4 regions of the Pseudarthrobacter sp. lyk4-40-TYG-27 genome follow, and region 4 is predicted to be linked to each of the others. Evidence: riboswitches for the same ligand, from Rfam matches in the RefSeq annotation. Region 4 holds a riboswitch; each other region holds the start of a gene.

Region 1 (4,182 bases), on a different contig from region 4:
CCGCCACCACCTTCGGCAAGAAGCTGGTGGGACGCACGCGCCCGGATCACGCAGACGCCGTTCCGCCGTATGAGGATTCCCCGTCGTTCCCGAGCGGGCACACCCTGAACACCACCGTGGTGATCAGCCTGGTGGTGTACCTGATCTGCCTCCAGTTCCACGCCATGCGCGTCCGGGTCCTGGCCATCACGGCGGGCGCGGTGTTCATCATCGCCATGGGTTTGAGCAGGGTTTTCCTGGGCCACCACTGGCTCACGGATGTCATGGCGGGCTGGCTGCTGGGGCTCACCTGGGTGGGTGTGGTGATTATGGCCCACCGGCTGTTCCACATTGTCCGCAGGCGGGAACACGTGGGTGCGGCGCCGTCGTTCGACCGTCCCATCGTCCGGGACGTGGTGGCCGAGGAGCTGCACGACGGCGAACACTACGGACCCGGCAAAGGCAGCGCCGGATGATAGTTTTAGGGGATGCGCACTCTCGTTGTTGACCACCCCCTGGTCGCCCACAAGCTCACCGTCCTGCGGGACAAAAACACGCCGTCGCCGGTCTTCCGCCAGCTGACGGAGGAGCTGGTGACCCTCCTGGCCTATGAGGCCACGCGGGAGGTCCGCACCGAGCCCGTCACCATCCAAACGCCCGTCAGCACCACGGTCGGCACCGCGTTCACCAAGCCCACGCCGCTGGTAGTTCCCATCCTGCGCGCCGGCCTGGGCATGCTGGAAGGCATGACCAAGCTGGTGCCCACCGCCGAGGTGGGCTTCCTGGGCATGGCCCGGGACGAGGAAACCCTGGACATCATCACGTATGCCGAGCGCCTCCCCGAGGACCTCACCGGCCGCCAGGTCTTCGTCCTGGACCCGATGCTGGCCACCGGCGGAACCCTGCGTGAGGCCATCAAGTTCCTCTTCAAGCGCGGCGCCTCCGACGTCACCTGCATCTGCCTGCTGGCAGCCCCGGAGGGCCTGGCCAAGCTGGAGGAGGAACTGGGCGACGCGAACGTGCACATCGTCCTGGCCTCCATCGACGAGAAGCTCAACGAGAAGTCCTACATTGTTCCCGGCCTCGGCGACGCCGGCGACCGCCTGTACGGGATCGCCGGGTAGGTTCCACCCTTTTTCAAAACCGTTCCCGCCGCTAGCCTGTGCGGATGGACTGGAAACTAGAACTCGTCTTTGTCCCTGTATCCGATGTGGACCGCGCCAAGGATTTCTATGTTAACAAGGTTGGCTTCAACGCCGACTACGACGAACGCCCGTCGGAGTCGATCCGCTTCGTGCAGTTGACGCCACCCGGCTCCGCCTGCTCCATCTGCATCGGCGAAGGGCTCACCGACGCTCCGCCCGGCACAGGATCCAACCTCCAGCTGGTGGTCAGCGACATCGAGGCTGCCCACCGCCAGCTCAAGGGCAACGGCGTGGACGTCAGCGACGTGGATGTACAGCAGTGGGGCCACTTCCTGTACTTCGCCGATCCGGACGGCAACAAGTGGTCTGTCCAGTACATCCCCTGGCGGAACGCCGGGCCGGGCGACGTCCAGGGCGCCGGTTAACGCAAACCGCGGGCCGCATCGACATGATGCGGCCCGCGGTTTGCGTTGCGCCCGGTGCTGGTGGTGCCTAGTACCAGTTGTGTGCCAGGTGGAAGTTCAACGCACCGCAGGGCGAGGCGTAGCTCTTCTTGATGTAGTCCAGGCCCCAGTTGATCTGCGTGCGGTAGTTGGTCAGGTAGTCGGCGCCTGCGCTGGCCATCTTCTCCGCCGGCAGCGACTGGACGATGCCGTACGCGCCGCTGCTGGCGTTGGTGGCGGTGGTGGTCCAATCGGATTCCTTGGTCCACAGCGTCTGCAGGCACTGCATCTGGTCCGGTCCCCAGCCAAAGGAGGACAGCTGGCTGGCGGCGTAGGCCTGGGCGCCCGCGGGATCGTTAACCGCGACGGCGGGAGCAGGCTCAGGCGCGGGGGCCGGCGCAGGTGCGGGTGCTTCAGCCGGCGGGGCGGCGGGAGCGGGCGCGGGGGCCGGCTCCGCGGCCTGCGGTGCCACGCTGATGGCGGAAGGAGCAGGATTTGCGGCCGGGTTGGACCGGATTTCGCTCTTCTCGATGCTCATCTGGGCATCCGCCGCCGACGTGGAAGCGCTTGACCCGGTGGACGACGCCTGGGTCATGCTGTTGGTCGCCTGGCCTGCCGCGCCAACGCCAACCAGCACCGCGCATGATGCAGCGAGGACCGCAACACGCCGGCCCACGGTGGTCTTTTTGGCGGGCTGGGGTTTGGCCCGATGTTTTGCCTTGGTTTGCAGGCATGGTTTTGCCATGGATTTAGACATGATTGATCGCCTCTCACACCTGCGGAGTTAGCTGTCGGGTTCGGATGAGGGCATCCGGCCGCACGGAAAAAACACGTGCTGGCTTAACCCCAAGGGCAATCATTGCCCGGGACGGTGGGTCCCCCGCCTCTGCCGTTGCTCAAGCGGAATCCGGGAAGCGGCAGAGCTTGGCGTCAACCCGGGATATGCGGCCCGAACGGGGACCGCACCTAATCGACGGTACAGGAAGATTGCGCATTAGTCACATTTGGGTAACGGAAGTCACGAATCATGGCGCGTCGATTTGCTGCAGGCGGATCCCCGGCGCCGGGTTATCCCGCCAGGATATAGACCGTGGTCCCGCCAATGTTTTGCGCCGGGAACGTGGACTCCACCCACTGTGCAATCCGGGTGGAGGCGTCAGAGCCGCTGCTGGACATCATGGTCCCGCCGGCAATGAAGTAGTGGATCCGGCCTTGGGAGACCAGCGCTTGGAACTGTTCCAGCGTGGGGGAGGGGTCGGTGCCGTTGAAGCCGCCCACGGCCATCACCGGCAGTTCCGTGGCCAGTTGGTAACCTGCGGCATTGTTCGAACCGACTACTGCCGCTGCCCAGGTGTAGTTTGAGGCACCGTCCTTCAATGCGGCCACGAGCCCGGCCGACGGCGTGGGCGCACCCAGGAGGCCGCCCATCCCGCCGGCGCGGCCACCGGTGGCACCCTGACCGCCCTGCGCTGCCCCGCCCTGGCCGGCACCCATGCCTTGTCCAGCCTGGCCGTTGAACTGCCGGGACGTGCCGCCCGCGCCAAACCCGCCGGTCCGGTTTCCGCCGAACCCGCCCGGGCCGCCGAACGACGTCGCCGGTCCGGCGCTGACAATGGCCCCGCTGTGCGCCGTCGCCGCCGTCGACATGGAGAAGGCCAGCGGGCCGGCGAGCGATGCCGCAATGGCGAGCGCCGTCGTCGTCCGTTGCACGGAGCGCAGGCGGATGAACCTGTTCAACCCTGTTCCTGCTGCGGCCGCAAGGCCTGCCGCCAGCACCACCCAGCGCAGCCACGGGCCGTAGGCGGATGTGGTTCCCAGCAGGGTGAATGCCATCAGGGCTGCCGCGGCCACTGCGGCGGCCAGGAAGACCGCCGCTGCGGCCTGCCGCCGGTGCTGCCAGAGAAGTACCGGGCCCAGGCCGGCCAGGGCTGCGATCCCGGGCGCCAATGCCACCGCGTAGTAGGGGTGGATGATGCCCGCCATGAAGCTGAAGACCAGGCCGGTCACCAGGACCCAGGAACCCCAGATGAGCACCGACGCCCGGACGGCGTCAGTCCGCGGCGCCCGGCGTCCCACCCACAGCAAGCCGGCAGCAAGGATCAGTGCGGAGGGCAGCAGCCACGCGATCTGGCCGCCAAATTCGCTGTTGAACATCCGCAACAGCCCGGGAACGCCCCAGCCGTTGGCGCCGCCCACGCTCCCTGTCTCGTCGCCTGTCAGCCGGCCCAGGCCGTTATAGCCGAGGGTCAGTTCCAGGATGGAATTGTCCTGCGAACCACCAATGAACGGACGGTCCGCAGCCGGGATGAGCTCCACGACGGCCAGCCACCAGCCGGCCGCGGCAAGCATCGCGGCACCGGCGGCGAGCAGGTGCAGCAGCCGCCGGCCCAGCCTGGCGGGCGCCGCGACCAGGTAGGCGAGGGCAAACCCGGGAACCACCAGCAGGACCTGCAGCTGCTTGGCAAGGAACCCGAAGCCCAGGAAAACCCCTGCCAGCAGGAGCCAGCGCAGCCTGTCCTCCTGCACGGAGCGGAGCACCGCATAGGCGGCGGCGGTCATGAGCAGCACCAGCAGGGCGTCCGGGTTGTTGAACCGGAACATCAGCGTGGCCACGG
Region 2 (4,182 bases), on a different contig from region 4:
AGGGCACGTTGGCCAGGATTTCGATGTGTGGACCGGCCAGCGCCTGGACTGCCGCTGTGGGTTGCCGCCCGGCGATGACGAACCGTGCCTCCGGGACCTCCCGCCACACGAGGGGAGCGATACGGGTGGCCAGGACCGTGGCGCTGTCCACGTTGGGGGCGTAGTTGAGGCTGCCCGCGAAGCAAACCACCGGCGCCTTCCGGTCCGGACGCGGCCCCGCGGCCACGCTGGTTCCGTTGGGGATGCTTTTCACGGACCGGCCGAGCTTCGCGGACCAGGCTTCAGCGTCCTGTGCCCCGACGGTCAGCAGCCGCGCCCTGGCGGGCAGCGACCGTTCCGCCCGTTCGGCGAGGTGCTCGCGCAGCCGGTAGGCCGGCCGGAGGGAGCGGGCAATATCCGTGTCCATGGCGGCCCGGATGGACCAAGGGTCCACCGTTTGCAGCACCACGGGACCGGCCACATGATGCGAAAGGAAGAGGGCGTGCGGGCCATGGATGAGGGTGGCCTCACTGCTGCCGGACAGGGTGGCTGCCGCTGCCCGCGCTGACGGGGTGGAGCGCCGGTGCTTTCCCAGGCCGGCGAGGCCGCCGAAGGAGCGGACAAATGCGGCGGGGTCGTCCCGCGGGGCTAGTTCGTGGACGGTTTCGCAGCGGGCCCGGAGCTCCGCCGGAACCGGGACAGGGCCGGAAAACGTCAGCAGCGTGACGGCAACATCCGCGGGAAGGTGAAGGATCACTTCGTACGGGATCATGGAGCTTCCATCACCGAGTTGCGGGTCCCGGTTTGGCACGCTTTCCGTCACGTACAGGAGCTTCATTGCAAGAGTGTACTGGATCACACTCGGGTGGCAGGGTTGCTCTGGGCAACTTTGTGGGGAACCGCAGGAAGCCAAAAAGGGCGACGGCGGGAAGTCCCGCCGTCGCCCTTTCCAAGGGGGCGCGTGGCCGGCTACTGCCAGGCGCGGACGTAGTCCACCAGGAGTTGGGACTGCGGGCCGTACACCGGGTTCGTCGATGAAGCGCCGACGTTCAGCACGATGTACTGCGGGGCGTTTCCGTCGTCCGTGGGGTAGGACTTGACCTTCACGCCGTCGAAGTAGACGTCCGACGAGTTGGCCATCCGGTGCAAGCCGAAGGTGTGGTATTCGTTGGCCCAGTTGCCGCCGACGCCACCCTGGTTGTGTGACCCGGAGCCGGAGTGGTAATTCACGGTCATCTTGCCCTGGAGGACCTCCGCGATGTCGTTCTCGCCGGTGGCCGGCCAGGACTGCCCGGTGGTCCAGAACGCGGGCCAGTTATAGAGACCGTTGGCGTTGCCGGGGAACTTGATGCGGGCCTCGACATACCCGGTGGTGAACTGGTACCCGGTGCCCGCTCCACCCTTCGGGTTCGTGGAGACCAAGGACCCGGAAGACGAGGAGGCAAGGCTGAGGGCCAGGTTGCCGTTGGCCACGGAGACGTTGGCTGGGCTGGTGGCCACCTTGTTCATGGTTCCGCAGTTGGGGGAGAACCAGCAGTTGGACCATTTACCGCTGTCCAGGCCTGAACCGTTGAAATCGTCAGCGAAGGTCATGGTCCAGTTTCCGGGGACCCCTGCGGGCATGGGCGTCCCGCTGTTTGCCAGCGGTGCCGAGGCTGGTGCCACGGCGATGGGGGACTGCGGTGCAGGAGCCGCAACGGCCGGTGCCGGGGCGGGTGCCGCGGGAGCCGGCGCCTGGGACGGAGCCTGCTCTGGTGCGGGCGCGGGTGCGGCTGCCGGTGCCGGGGCGGGCGCCGGAGCGGACTGGACTGCGGCCGACGGGGTGGGCTGGACCTGTACCTCGCTGCCGGCCCCGGCGGCGCTGGCCACCCGGGATACGTCGGCAGCTTCATTGCCGTTGGCGACGCCGAGGCCAAGGGAGGCTGCGCCGAGGACGGCTGCTGCCAGGCCGGCGGCCAAGGGCAGGCGGCGGGAATCTCTGGATGTCAAGAACTGACGGAGCCCGGCCGATGGGGTCTCATTCTGATGACGGCGGGCGCGTTTGGCGCTCAATTTGCGGGATGCGGGCATGGGGAATTTACCTCTCAACGCCGGCGGGGTTAGCTGTCGGGTTCGAATGCTGCCATTCGGCCGCGGATCGCGGCTTCACCCCGAGGGCAGGCGGGAGCCATGCCCGTGACACTTGGGTCCCCCGCCTCTGCCTTGGAACCTGAGGGATCGCGGAAGCGGCAGAGTTGGGCGTCTTCCGGGATTGGGGCCGGCTGGGGCGGCCCACCCGAAGACCGTACACGAAAATCCCCGTGGAATCACAATTGGGTAACGGAAGCGGCGCGGTGGGCGTGGCGTCCCGCGGTGCACCCGCATAGACGTCTAACGGCGACCGGCATACTCCTGCGTTTTCCACATACGTGTCCGGTCGGGCTGCTCCTGCCACATCACGCGGCTAGCCTTGAGTCAAGCGCGAATCGCCTATCAGGTCCAGATGCACTAGGATATTGAAGTCTGTGCTGCGTCCTGCCTCCGTACTGGTGGCAAGGCACTCTGCAGAATCGCAAATGAACCTCCTGTTACGGAAATGCCGTAACCGCTTAGCCCAAAGGAGGTGGGTTCACATATGCGTCCTTACGAATTGATGGTAATCATCGACCCCGAGGTCGAAGAGCGTACCGTTGAGCCGTCGCTTCAGAAGTTCCTGAACGTCATCACCAACGATGGTGGAACCATCGAAAAGGTTGACATCTGGGGCCGTCGCCGTCTGGCTTACGAGATCAAGAAGAAGTCCGAAGGTATCTACGCCGTGGTGAATTTCACCGCCAAGCCGGAAACCGCCAAGGAACTTGACCGCCAGCTGTCTCTTAACGAGACCATCATGCGCACCAAGATCACCCGCCCCGAAGAGCAGAAGGTTGTTGCTGAGTAATCAGCACCAAAATTCATTCTTTACCCCGCAGGAACGCACTCTTCACCCAGGATCGAACAAGGAGGCAGTAGATGGCAGGCGAGACCACCATTACGGTCATCGGTAATCTCACCAATGACCCGGAATTGCGGTTCACACCGTCCGGTTCCGCAGTAGCGAACTTCACCATCGCTTCCACCCCCCGCACCTTTGATCGCCAGTCCAACGAGTGGAAGGACGGGGAGACCCTGTTCCTCCGCGCCGCGGTCTGGCGTGAAGCTGCCGAGAACGTCGCCGAATCCCTGACCAAGGGCATGCGCGTGATCGTCACCGGCCGCTTGAAGAGCCGTTCCTACGAAACAAAAGAAGGCGAAAAGCGCACCGTCATCGAGCTTGAGGTCGACGAAATCGGCCCCAGCCTGCGCTACGCCAACGCCAAGGTCAACCGCACCCAGCGCTCCGGCGGACAGGGTGGGGGCGGCTTCGGCGGCGGCAACGGCGGCGGTGGCTTCGGAGGCGGCAACCCTGGTGGAAACCAGGGCGGCAACTCCGGTGGAGGCTGGGGCGGCGGCAACCAGCAGGCTGCACAGGACGATCCCTGGGCCACGCCCGGCGTGTCCAATGCAGGCGGCTGGGGCAACGGCCCCGATTCCGAACCTCCCTTCTAAAACCCAAACAACGGCCCGATGCCGGGACTGCCCGGGAGCCGCAAGGCACCCAAGGTTTTGCCGCCGTCGGACCACCACCATCCCGTGGATCAATATCCACGGGCTCCCTAGAATAGGAGCTCCACGATGGCTAAGGCTGAACTCCGTAAGCCCAAACCAAAGTCCAACCCCTTGAAGGCCGCTGACATCACTGTCATCGACTACAAGGACGTAGCATTGCTGCGCAAGTTCATCTCCGACCGCGGAAAGATCCGCGCCCGTCGCGTCACTGGCGTCACGGTGCAGGAACAGCGCAAGATCGCCCAGGCAATCAAGAACGCCCGCGAAGTTGCTCTGCTGCCTTACTCCGGCGCTGGCCGCGGCTAAGGAAGGGATTAACTAACATGGCAAAGCTCATTCTGACCCACGAAGTAACCGGTCTCGGTGCTGCTGGCGATGTTGTCGAGGTCAAGGACGGTTACGCACGTAACTTCCTGCTGCCCCGCGGCTTCGCCCTGACCTGGACCAAGGGTGGCGAGAAGCAGGTTGAGTCCATCAAGGCTGCCCGCGCCGCCCGTGCGCACGCTTCTGTTGAAGCTGCACAGGCGCAGGCCCAGGCTCTGTCCTCCAAGAAGGTCAAGCTCGAGGTGAAGGCCG
Region 3 (4,182 bases), on a different contig from region 4:
TCGGTATACGCGGAGGCCGGATCCCACCCCGGTGGCGGGAGCCGGGATGCACGCAGAATGGCGGGAGTTAAATGGGAAAAGACCCCCGCCTCAAGGGCAGGGGTCCTTCCGGGCACATCTTATGCGGCGCCGCGTGCGGCGGGCGGCAGTGGTTACCGAACGTGGATGAAGACCGGTCCGGAGCCAACGTTGGCGCTGAACACAACGGTGTCGTTGCCGTTGAAGCCGCCGTGGACGGCCATCCCGTTTCCGGCGTAGACGGCGATGTGGGCCATTCCTCCGCCACCGTCGGCGTAGTAGATGAGGTCTCCGGGCTGGGCCTGGGATGCGGACACCCTGTCACCCAATGACAGGTAACCGGCGGGCCAGTCGTGGAAGTGGATGCCGACGGCAGCCAGTGCGTTGGTCACCAGCATGGTGCAGTCCTGGTGTACGCCAAGCTGGGCGTAGGCAGCGGACAGGATGGCAGCACCCTTTCCGCTGGCGGAAACCTGGGCGGCGGGGGCAGCCGTGGCATCGGCAGTTGCAACCTTGGCAGTCACCTTGGGAGCGGCAACGGCCTGGGCAACGGGAGCGGGAGCGGCTTCCTGCACCGCAACCTCGGGCTCGGGAGCCGGTGCCGGAGTGGTGGTAACGGCCGGCTTTTCGAAGCTGATGGCAATGGTGGAAGCCGCTGAGATCGGAGCGTCGACGGCGGATTCAACTTCCATGGCGGATGCCGGAGCCGAGTCGCGCTTGACGTTGGTGTCGGCTGCGTTGGCTGCGATGCCGCTGGTCAGGACCAGGCCGGAAGCTGCAGCGATTACTGCAGCCTGGCGGCCCATGCCGCCGGCGTTGTCGCTGACAGCCTTGGCAATGATCGCGATCGAGTTGGTTTTGGTGACCTCGGCGCGGTGCCGTGCGGTAGCACGAGTCGTCATCAGTTCTCTCTTTCGTTTTCCTCTGGACCGCGGTGGCCTGTCCGAGGGGGTTGGATGCGCCGGCATCTTGGGGGTACGCCGGCGCGTCCCGAACGGGGATGTTGGTTTCTAGCGAAAAAGCTTTGGGCAAAGAAATAGCCCTTGGAGCGTGGAGCCCAAGAACTACTTGTTCAGGTGGTAGTACGTGGAAGTACCGGTGGCTGCGGGAGAGTGGAGCATGGTTCCCTGCGACGGGTTGAGCGCGCTGATCATCATGCCGTTGCCGACGTAGATGCCGACGTGTGCGCCGCCGTTCTGGACCACGAGGTCGCCCGGCTGGGGGGTGGAGGTGGGGGTCATGATGCTCCACGCGTTCGTGCGGGGAATGCTGATTCCAGCCTGCGCGTAGACCCACTGAACGAAGCCGGAGCAGTCCCAGCCGTTGGGGGTGGTGCCGCCCCAGACGTAGGGGTGGCCGATGCCGGTGTAGGCGATCGCGGCGATACCCGAGGTGGCTGCGGACGAAACGGCTTCTACTGCCTGTCCGGCCTTGGACGCCTCCTGGCCGGCAGTGGTGGCGGTGCGGTCCGCGGACGCGGTGGACTGGGTGCGCACGGTTTCCACCTTCGGGGCGGCGGTGGTCTTGACCGCCGGACGCTCGAAGGAAACGGTGGCCGTGGGGGCCGCGGTGACAGCAAGGGCGGTCTGCGCGGAACCGGACTCCGTGGAGGCCGAGATGCCGGCAGTGGTGTCCGCGGCGTTGGCCGGCAGGCCCATGCTCAGGATGAGGCCTGAAGCCGCTGCCACAACGGCAGCCTGGCGGCCCACGGTCCCGGCATTGGCGCTTACGGCCTTGGACATGGCGTCCAAGGGGTTGACGCGAACCGTTTGCGCACGGTGGCGCGCAGAATTATGGCGTGAAGACACGAAGGTAGCCTCTCCCAATGCCTGCGAGGTGAGCTGTCGGATTCGGATGGGAGTCACCCGGCCACTTCGCTTCCTGGGAAGCTCATGACTTAACCCCAAGGCCTTCCAGAACGCAGAAGGCCAAAATTGGTTCCCCCGCCCCTGCCAGACGATGAAATGCGAACGGACCTTGAGCGGTGGCAGAGTTAGGCAATCCACTCAAGAGCGTCAACTTCGGAAAAGTTGACGCGAGTTAGACGGTACAGCAGTTTTGCTTCAATGTCACATTCAGGTCACGGCGGGTCACGGCGATCTGGGAGTGCGCAATCAAACGGTTACAGCCAGCCCATCGGATCGACCACTTCGCCGTTGACCTGAACTTCGAAGTGCAGGTGGCAGCCGGTGGACGCCCCGGTGGTCCCGCTCAACGCCACGACTTCGCCGCGGGAGACCGTTTGGCCCACCTTGACGTTGAAGGACGAGAGGTGGTTGTACGTGGTCTCCAGGCCGTTGCCATGGTCGATCACCACCCGGTTTCCACCGCCGAACTGGTGCCAGCCGGCGAAGGTCACGGTTCCTGTTGCGGCTGCCAGGACGGACGTCCCGCACTGTGCCACGAAGTCCTGTCCGCGGTGGAAATCTCCGGTGCCGCCGGTGATTGGGCTGACCCGGTAGCCGAAGGGCGACGCGGTCACGAGGGATGCCAGCGGCGCGGCCAGGGTCCCGGCGGAAGCCGCACGCGTTACCGATCCGGCCGACTGGGCGCTCAGCAGTTGCTTCAGCTTCCCGTCGGGGTCCGCCTGCGTTACGACGGCTGAGCGGCTGAAGTCGATCTGGGCGCCTACATCCGCGGAAATCTGGGGCTGGGGGCTGACTGCGGAGGCGGCCTGGGGCGCGATTCCGGCCGCATCCGTCGCCATAACGGGGCTGGTGGCGGGCATGGTCACCGTGAGCACCAGGCCGGTGGCGGCGAGGGCGATGCCAGCCTTTTGGCCGATGCCGCTGGCCGCGGCAAAGTCGGTGATTTGCCGGAACGGACCCCGACGGCGGCGCGCATCCCGTTGCGGGTCGCGGGGGCGCTCCGCGGCGGCTACTTCGACAACCCGGGGTGCCTCAGGGGGGCCCGCCGCGCGACGGCGGCCCCGGGAGGTCTGCATGGTCAAGAAGGGTTCCTCTCTGGAATAGCCTGCGGAGTTAGCTGTCGGATTCGGGTCAGAGAGATCAAAGACCCGGTCCGTCATGGGCAAACTTCTACACAGGGGTATTCCCGGAAGAATCCTTCACTGGAGAGGCTTGCTGCTGACGGACTTCACCCCAAGGCAGTCCCCCGCTGCCGGTTGTGGTTCCCCCGCCTCTGCCAGTAACGACTCGTACACCTGGCCCGCTGGCAGAGCTCGGCTCCGGATCAGGTAACGCTTAAGTATCAACGCTGGGTTCCACTATAGGGGCTTAAGACCCTAGGTAACAATTCCGTTATCTTTGCGTGGAATCCCCCGGGTGGGGTATGGAAACGCGGCGTCAGGCCTGGTTCACGGCGACGAAAACGTGTGCCGCCACCTCGGGAGGCAGCTCCAGCGCGCCCTCGATTCCCGCCACCCGTACCGAAATGTAGTCACCGACGCGTTCCAGGGAGACAGACGCGCCGGGCCGGATACCGCCCTCGTCGAGCTGGGTCAGCAGTTCCGGCTCCACCTGGATCGGTTCCGCCAGCCGGCTGATGGTCACTGCCGATTCAGGCCCGTAGGCCTTCATTGCCTCCACCAGGCTGATGGCGCCGTCGCCGAACCCGGGTCCGGGCTCTCCGCCCAGGGCGGCAAGGCCGGGGATGGGGTTTCCGTAGGGCGACTCCGTGGGGTGGTCCAGCATCTCGTAGATGCGCCGCTCCACCCGTTCGCTCATAACGTGTTCCCAGCGGCAGGCTTCGTCATGGACATAGGCCCAGTCCAATCCGATCACGTCGGCCAGCAGGCGCTCGGCCAGCCGGTGCTTCCGCATGACCTCAGTGGCACGCTTGCGGCCGGTGTCGGTCAGTTCCAGGTGCCTGTCACCGGAGACGACGACCAGGCCATCGCGCTCCATCCGGCCGATGGTCTGGGAAACGGTAGGCCCCGAGTGGCGCAGGCGTTCGGCGATACGGGCCCGGAGGGCAACGATGTTCTCTTCCTCAAGCTCCAGGATGGTCCTGAGGTACATCTCCGTAGTGTCGATCAGATCCGTCATCCAGCTCAGCTCCTCGAGCGCAGTACCTTGCGTTGTCCCACCGTATCGCCTCTTCCCGCGACGTAGTCCGGGGAAGAGTTTAGCCTATTTTGATTTAGTCCGAATAGGGCCTGCCGCCTGCGGCGTCTCATTGGCTGGACATTGGCGCCGCCCGCTC
Region 4 (4,182 bases):
CCAGGCGCCGCACGGGGACCCGTAGCGGTCGCGGATGTAGCCGAGCCCCCAGTCAATCTGCGTCCGGTAACTCGTCAGCCAGTCGCTTCCGGCGCTGGCGTACTTTCCCGGCGGCAGGGCCTGGGCTATGCCATAGGCCCCGGATGAGGCATTCGTGGCCGTGGTCAGCCAGCCGGATTCCTTGGTCCACAGCTGGGACAGGCACTGGAACTGGTCGGCGCCCCAGCCGAGGGCACCCAGGCGTCCTGAGGCATAGGCCTTGGCGCCGGCAGGATCATTGACGGCACCGCCCGGGACGGAGGGAACGACGACGGGCGGCGGGCCGGGCACGGCTGGCTGCGGCGGACTGCCGGGAACCGGGTCGGCCGGCGGGGCCGGTACCGCCGCGTTGCCGGCCGGAGCCGCAGCCGCGGGTTTGGGCTGCCGGGCTGCGGCCGCGGCAGCCTGCGCCGCGGCTTCGGCCTGCCGGCGGGCCTGCTCCGCCGCAGCGGCGCGCTTGGCCTCCTGGGCCGCTTCATAGGCAGCCAGCGCCGCCTGGCCCTGGCGATACTCCCCCTCAAGTGCCGCCGTCGTTCCCTTCAGCGAGGCCAGCTGGGCGGTCAGTTCGGTGCTGTGCTGCTGTTCGTCATTTACCTGCCGGGCAAGCGCGTCCTGGGCGGAGCGGGCTGCGTCCAGTTTGGCTTTTGCTTCCCCGGACAGTCGTTCCCGCTCAGTGCGGGCCACTTTTTCCTGCTCTGCCAGGGATGCGGCAACTTTTCCGGCAGCCGCAGCTTTCTCCACCAGAGCAGCAGTCTTGTCGCCCACCAGCTGGACGAGGTTGAGCCCTTGGACGCTGTTGTTCTGCAGGGCATCAAGGGCCACGAAGAATCCGGTATTGGTCCCGCCCGTCTTGTACGCCTGGACGGCAAGCGCTCCGATTTCCTTGCGATGACGGGCCAGTTCGTCGTTGGCGCGGGCAGCCTGGGCGGACAATGTATCCAGCCTGACCGATGCCGCTTGCAGCCCGGCGTCGGCTGCGGCGTAGTCGGCCGCTGCCCGGACCGCCGTGTTGCCGGCGGCTTCAGCCTGGGTCTGGAGGCCGTCCAGGAGCCCATTGATGGTGGTGATCTCTGCCGCTTTCGCTGCCTCGGAAGACTGCGCCTGCTGCACGTCAGCCCAAGACGGATACCCACCGGGAGGTGCAGGCTCGTCTGCCGTGGCAGGCAGGACCGTGGCCGCTGCCACTGCGATGGCGAGCAGTCCCCCCACCAGCGGGGACGTGGGCATGGTCACGAACAGGGGCATAGTCCCGAAGCATACCGGCGGCACGCCGGAGCGGAAAGGCGGCCGTGCCTGCTTTGTTACCCGTTTGGTCCGGTGCCGGACCGGCGGGAGCCCGGCGAGGGTGGATCGGACCCATCCAATCGCTGGTTGAATACGAGAGAAGAACCTCGCATGTTATCTAAACGTGACAATGGGAGGGTCGGCGGGTTATGGTCTTCTGGTGTCCCTCCCCAAACGGGACACTCCCATCAGTTTGCCGAGCCCTGCCGCTGATACCGGGATTCAACCGCATTCATGCTGGCAGGGACGGGGGAACCAAGTTTCCACGGCCTTTCAGGTCTTGGGGTTAAGCCGGACAGCTCCTCCGCCCACCGCGGAGATATGTTCGGCCGGGTATCTCCAACCCGAACCCGACAGCTCACCCCGCAGGCATGGGAGAGGCGATCAATCGTGTCAAAGAATCTCAGCACTGCCCGCCACCGCGCGACCCCGGCCCGCTCCATTGCGCTCGAGGGACTCGCCATGACGGCCAAATCACAGGCCCGTTCGTTTGGCCGTCCGGCCCTCGCTGTTGCCGCCGCGTCCGGCATCGCGTTCGGCGTCGGCGCCCCGGCACATGCGGGCGTGACGGGCGCGGACACCACTGAGCAGGCCAGCGTCCAGGCCGCCGCAGCTCCTGCAACTGCTCCGGCAGCCGCGGCAGCAACCGTCCACACCGTCGTTTCCGGGGACACCCTCGGCGCGATTTCGGCCGCGTACGGAGTCAGCCTCAATGACGTCCTGGCTGCCAACGGCCTGGGATTGTCGTCCATCATCTACCCCGGTGACCAGATCCAGATCCCCGGCGCCGGCTACGTGGCAGCACCTGCCCCGGCGCCGGCAGCGGCCCCCGTCCAGGCGGCAGCCGCCACCGCACCGGCGAACACCGGCATGAACATGTCCTACGCATCAGCAACGCCGGTGGCGTCCACCACCGGGAGCGGGACCGGTGCTGCCATCCTGGCCTCCGCCTACGGCCAGGTCGGCGTGAGCCAGGACTGCACCGCCATGGTTGAAAAGGCCCTGCGCTCCGTCGGCAAGAGCGTCGGCGACCTGGCTCCCACGCAGTTCTTCCAGTACGGCAGCGTGGTCGGGAGCCCGGCACCCGGCGACCTCATCATCACCTCGGGCCACGTGGGCGTTTACGCCGGAAACGGCCAGGTTGTGAGTGGCGGCGTCAACGGCTACACCACGCAGGTGCACTCCATCAGCTGGCTCAGCGGCTACTCAGTGGTCCGCGTCGCCTAGTCTTCGCGCAGTAAAGCCTGCTCCCAACAGGAGGGTGGCAGCCGGGTCTCCGGTTGCCACCCTCCTGTTGTTGTCGGATCAGGTCCCGCAAAAGGTCGTATAGGTCCCGAAGTCCGCCGGGGCACCGTCCATGTAGCGTTCCAGTCCGGCCCGCTCGGTGAAAGGATCGGTCACGGCCTGAAGCAGGCGGTGCAGCGGGGCAGTGTCTCCCTCCGTGCCGGCGGCGAGGGCTTCCTCCACCAGATGGTTCCGTGGAATGTACGCCGGGTTGACGCTGTCCATCAGACCTGCGTCGGGTTGCAGCGCCAACCACCGCTCCGACCAGGCGTCGAAGCCGGCCAAATCCATCACCATGCCGCGCACCGGGCGCAGGTCGCCGCGGGCGGCCCTGCCTAGGTTACGGAAGAACAGGGTGTAATCCACCGGGCCGTCCTTGAGGATGGCCACCACATCGTCAATAAGGCTGGACGCGGCGTCGTCGCTGGCGTTTCCAGCGGCAAGACCCAGTTTGGTTTTCATGCCGCCCGTCCACGCCGTGCTGTACTGTCCACGGAATCCACCGAGCACCTCAACCGCTGCAGCAACAGCCTTGTCCTCGTCTTCGTCAACGAGCGGCAGCATTGCCTCGGCAAGGCGGGCAAGGTTCCATTCGGCAAGGACTGGCTGGTTGGCGTAGGCGTAACGGCCACTGACATCGATGGAACTGAAGACGGCGGCGGGATCGAAGGCATCCAGGAACGCACACGGGCCGTAATCAATGGTTTCCCCTGAGATGGTCATGTTGTCCGTATTCATGACCCCGTGCACGAATCCCGCCAGCATCCACCGGGCCACCAGCCCGGCCTGGGCGGAACAGACGGACGCAAACAGTGCCAGATAGGGGTTTGGGGCGACGGCAGCGTCCGGATAGTGCCTGCTGATGGCGTGGTCAGCCAGCCGCTTGAGCAGGTCCATGTTCTCCGTGGCCCGGGCGTACTGGAAACTCCCAACCCTCAAGTGGCTGCTGGCCACCCGTGCCAGGACAGCACCGGGCAGCATGCCCTCGCGCCGGACCTGCCGCCCCGTCGCCACCACGGCGAGGGAGCGCGTGGTGGGAATACCCAGGGCGTGCATGGCCTCACTGACAACGTACTCGCGCAGCATTGGCCCGACGACGGCCCGGCCGTCCCCGGCGCGGGCGAAGGGGGTGCGCCCCGAGCCTTTGAGGTGGATGTCCAGCAGGCGGCCGGCGCGGTCCGTGACTTCCCCCAGCAGGAGCGCGCGTCCGTCGCCGAGCAATGGGGAGTAGCCGCCGAACTGGTGGCCCGCGTAAGCCTGCGCCACCGGGGTGGCACCGGCGGGAACGTGGTTGCCCACGAGGAGGCGCACCCCTTCGGGACTGCGGAGGTATCGCGGGTCAAGGCCCAGGCCTGCTGCGAGCTTTTCATTCAGGACCAGGAGTTCGGGGTCCGGAGCTTCCTCGGCCTGCCAGGGAACGGCAAGTTCCGCCAGTTCACGGGCGAAGTGGCCGTCGAAGGTGACCGTGGATTCAGCTGCTGCCGTCATGGGTTAACCCTATCGCCGTGGTGCCGCCCGCCCCTCCTGCACGGAGAGCTTCAGGCCCTGCCGCCGCTGGCCCCTGCATCATCCAGC

The links. A riboswitch is a leader RNA that binds a small molecule or an ion and turns the genes downstream of it on or off. The one in region 4 is predicted to bind cyclic di-AMP.
Region 1: linked by a shared signal. The riboswitch ahead of QRM96_RS18745 (aggregation-promoting factor C-terminal-like domain-containing protein) and the one ahead of QRM96_RS00785 (C40 family peptidase) in region 4 are both predicted to bind cyclic di-AMP.
Region 2: linked by a shared signal. The riboswitch ahead of QRM96_RS06985 (glycoside hydrolase family 16 protein) and the one ahead of QRM96_RS00785 (C40 family peptidase) in region 4 are both predicted to bind cyclic di-AMP.
Region 3: linked by a shared signal. The riboswitch ahead of QRM96_RS03740 (C40 family peptidase) and the one ahead of QRM96_RS00785 (C40 family peptidase) in region 4 are both predicted to bind cyclic di-AMP.

What each region holds. Positions count from the first base shown of each region.
Region 1 is NZ_JARVSH010000012.1:32,594-36,775, forward strand. It holds gene QRM96_RS18730 (phosphatase PAP2 family protein) at 1-455, shown strand, start outside; gene upp (uracil phosphoribosyltransferase) at 468-1,103, shown strand; gene QRM96_RS18740 (glyoxalase superfamily protein) at 1,148-1,549, shown strand; gene QRM96_RS18745 (aggregation-promoting factor C-terminal-like domain-containing protein) at 1,617-2,324, opposite strand; cyclic di-AMP (ydaO/yuaA leader) riboswitch at 2,330-2,490, opposite strand; gene QRM96_RS18750 (glycosyltransferase family 39 protein) at 2,636-4,182, opposite strand, start outside.
Region 2 is NZ_JARVSH010000003.1:549,072-553,253, forward strand. It holds gene QRM96_RS06980 (glycosyltransferase) at 1-817, opposite strand, end outside; gene QRM96_RS06985 (glycoside hydrolase family 16 protein) at 949-1,968, opposite strand; cyclic di-AMP (ydaO/yuaA leader) riboswitch at 2,054-2,223, opposite strand; gene rpsF (30S ribosomal protein S6) at 2,594-2,899, shown strand; gene QRM96_RS06995 (single-stranded DNA-binding protein) at 2,971-3,546, shown strand; gene rpsR (30S ribosomal protein S18) at 3,673-3,912, shown strand; gene rplI (50S ribosomal protein L9) at 3,930-4,182, shown strand, end outside.
Region 3 is NZ_JARVSH010000002.1:61,784-65,965, reverse strand. It holds gene QRM96_RS03745 (NlpC/P60 family protein) at 153-920, opposite strand; gene QRM96_RS03740 (C40 family peptidase) at 1,083-1,760, opposite strand; cyclic di-AMP (ydaO/yuaA leader) riboswitch at 1,831-2,012, opposite strand; gene QRM96_RS03735 (M23 family metallopeptidase) at 2,141-2,962, opposite strand; cyclic di-AMP (ydaO/yuaA leader) riboswitch at 2,975-3,205, opposite strand; gene QRM96_RS03730 (iron-dependent transcriptional repressor DtxR) at 3,324-4,025, opposite strand.
Region 4 is NZ_JARVSH010000001.1:158,253-162,434, reverse strand. It holds gene QRM96_RS00790 (coiled-coil domain-containing protein) at 1-1,284, opposite strand, end outside; cyclic di-AMP (ydaO/yuaA leader) riboswitch at 1,538-1,710, shown strand; gene QRM96_RS00785 (C40 family peptidase) at 1,714-2,550, shown strand; gene QRM96_RS00780 (protein adenylyltransferase SelO) at 2,629-4,095, opposite strand; gene QRM96_RS00775 (mycothiol transferase) at 4,146-4,182, opposite strand, start outside.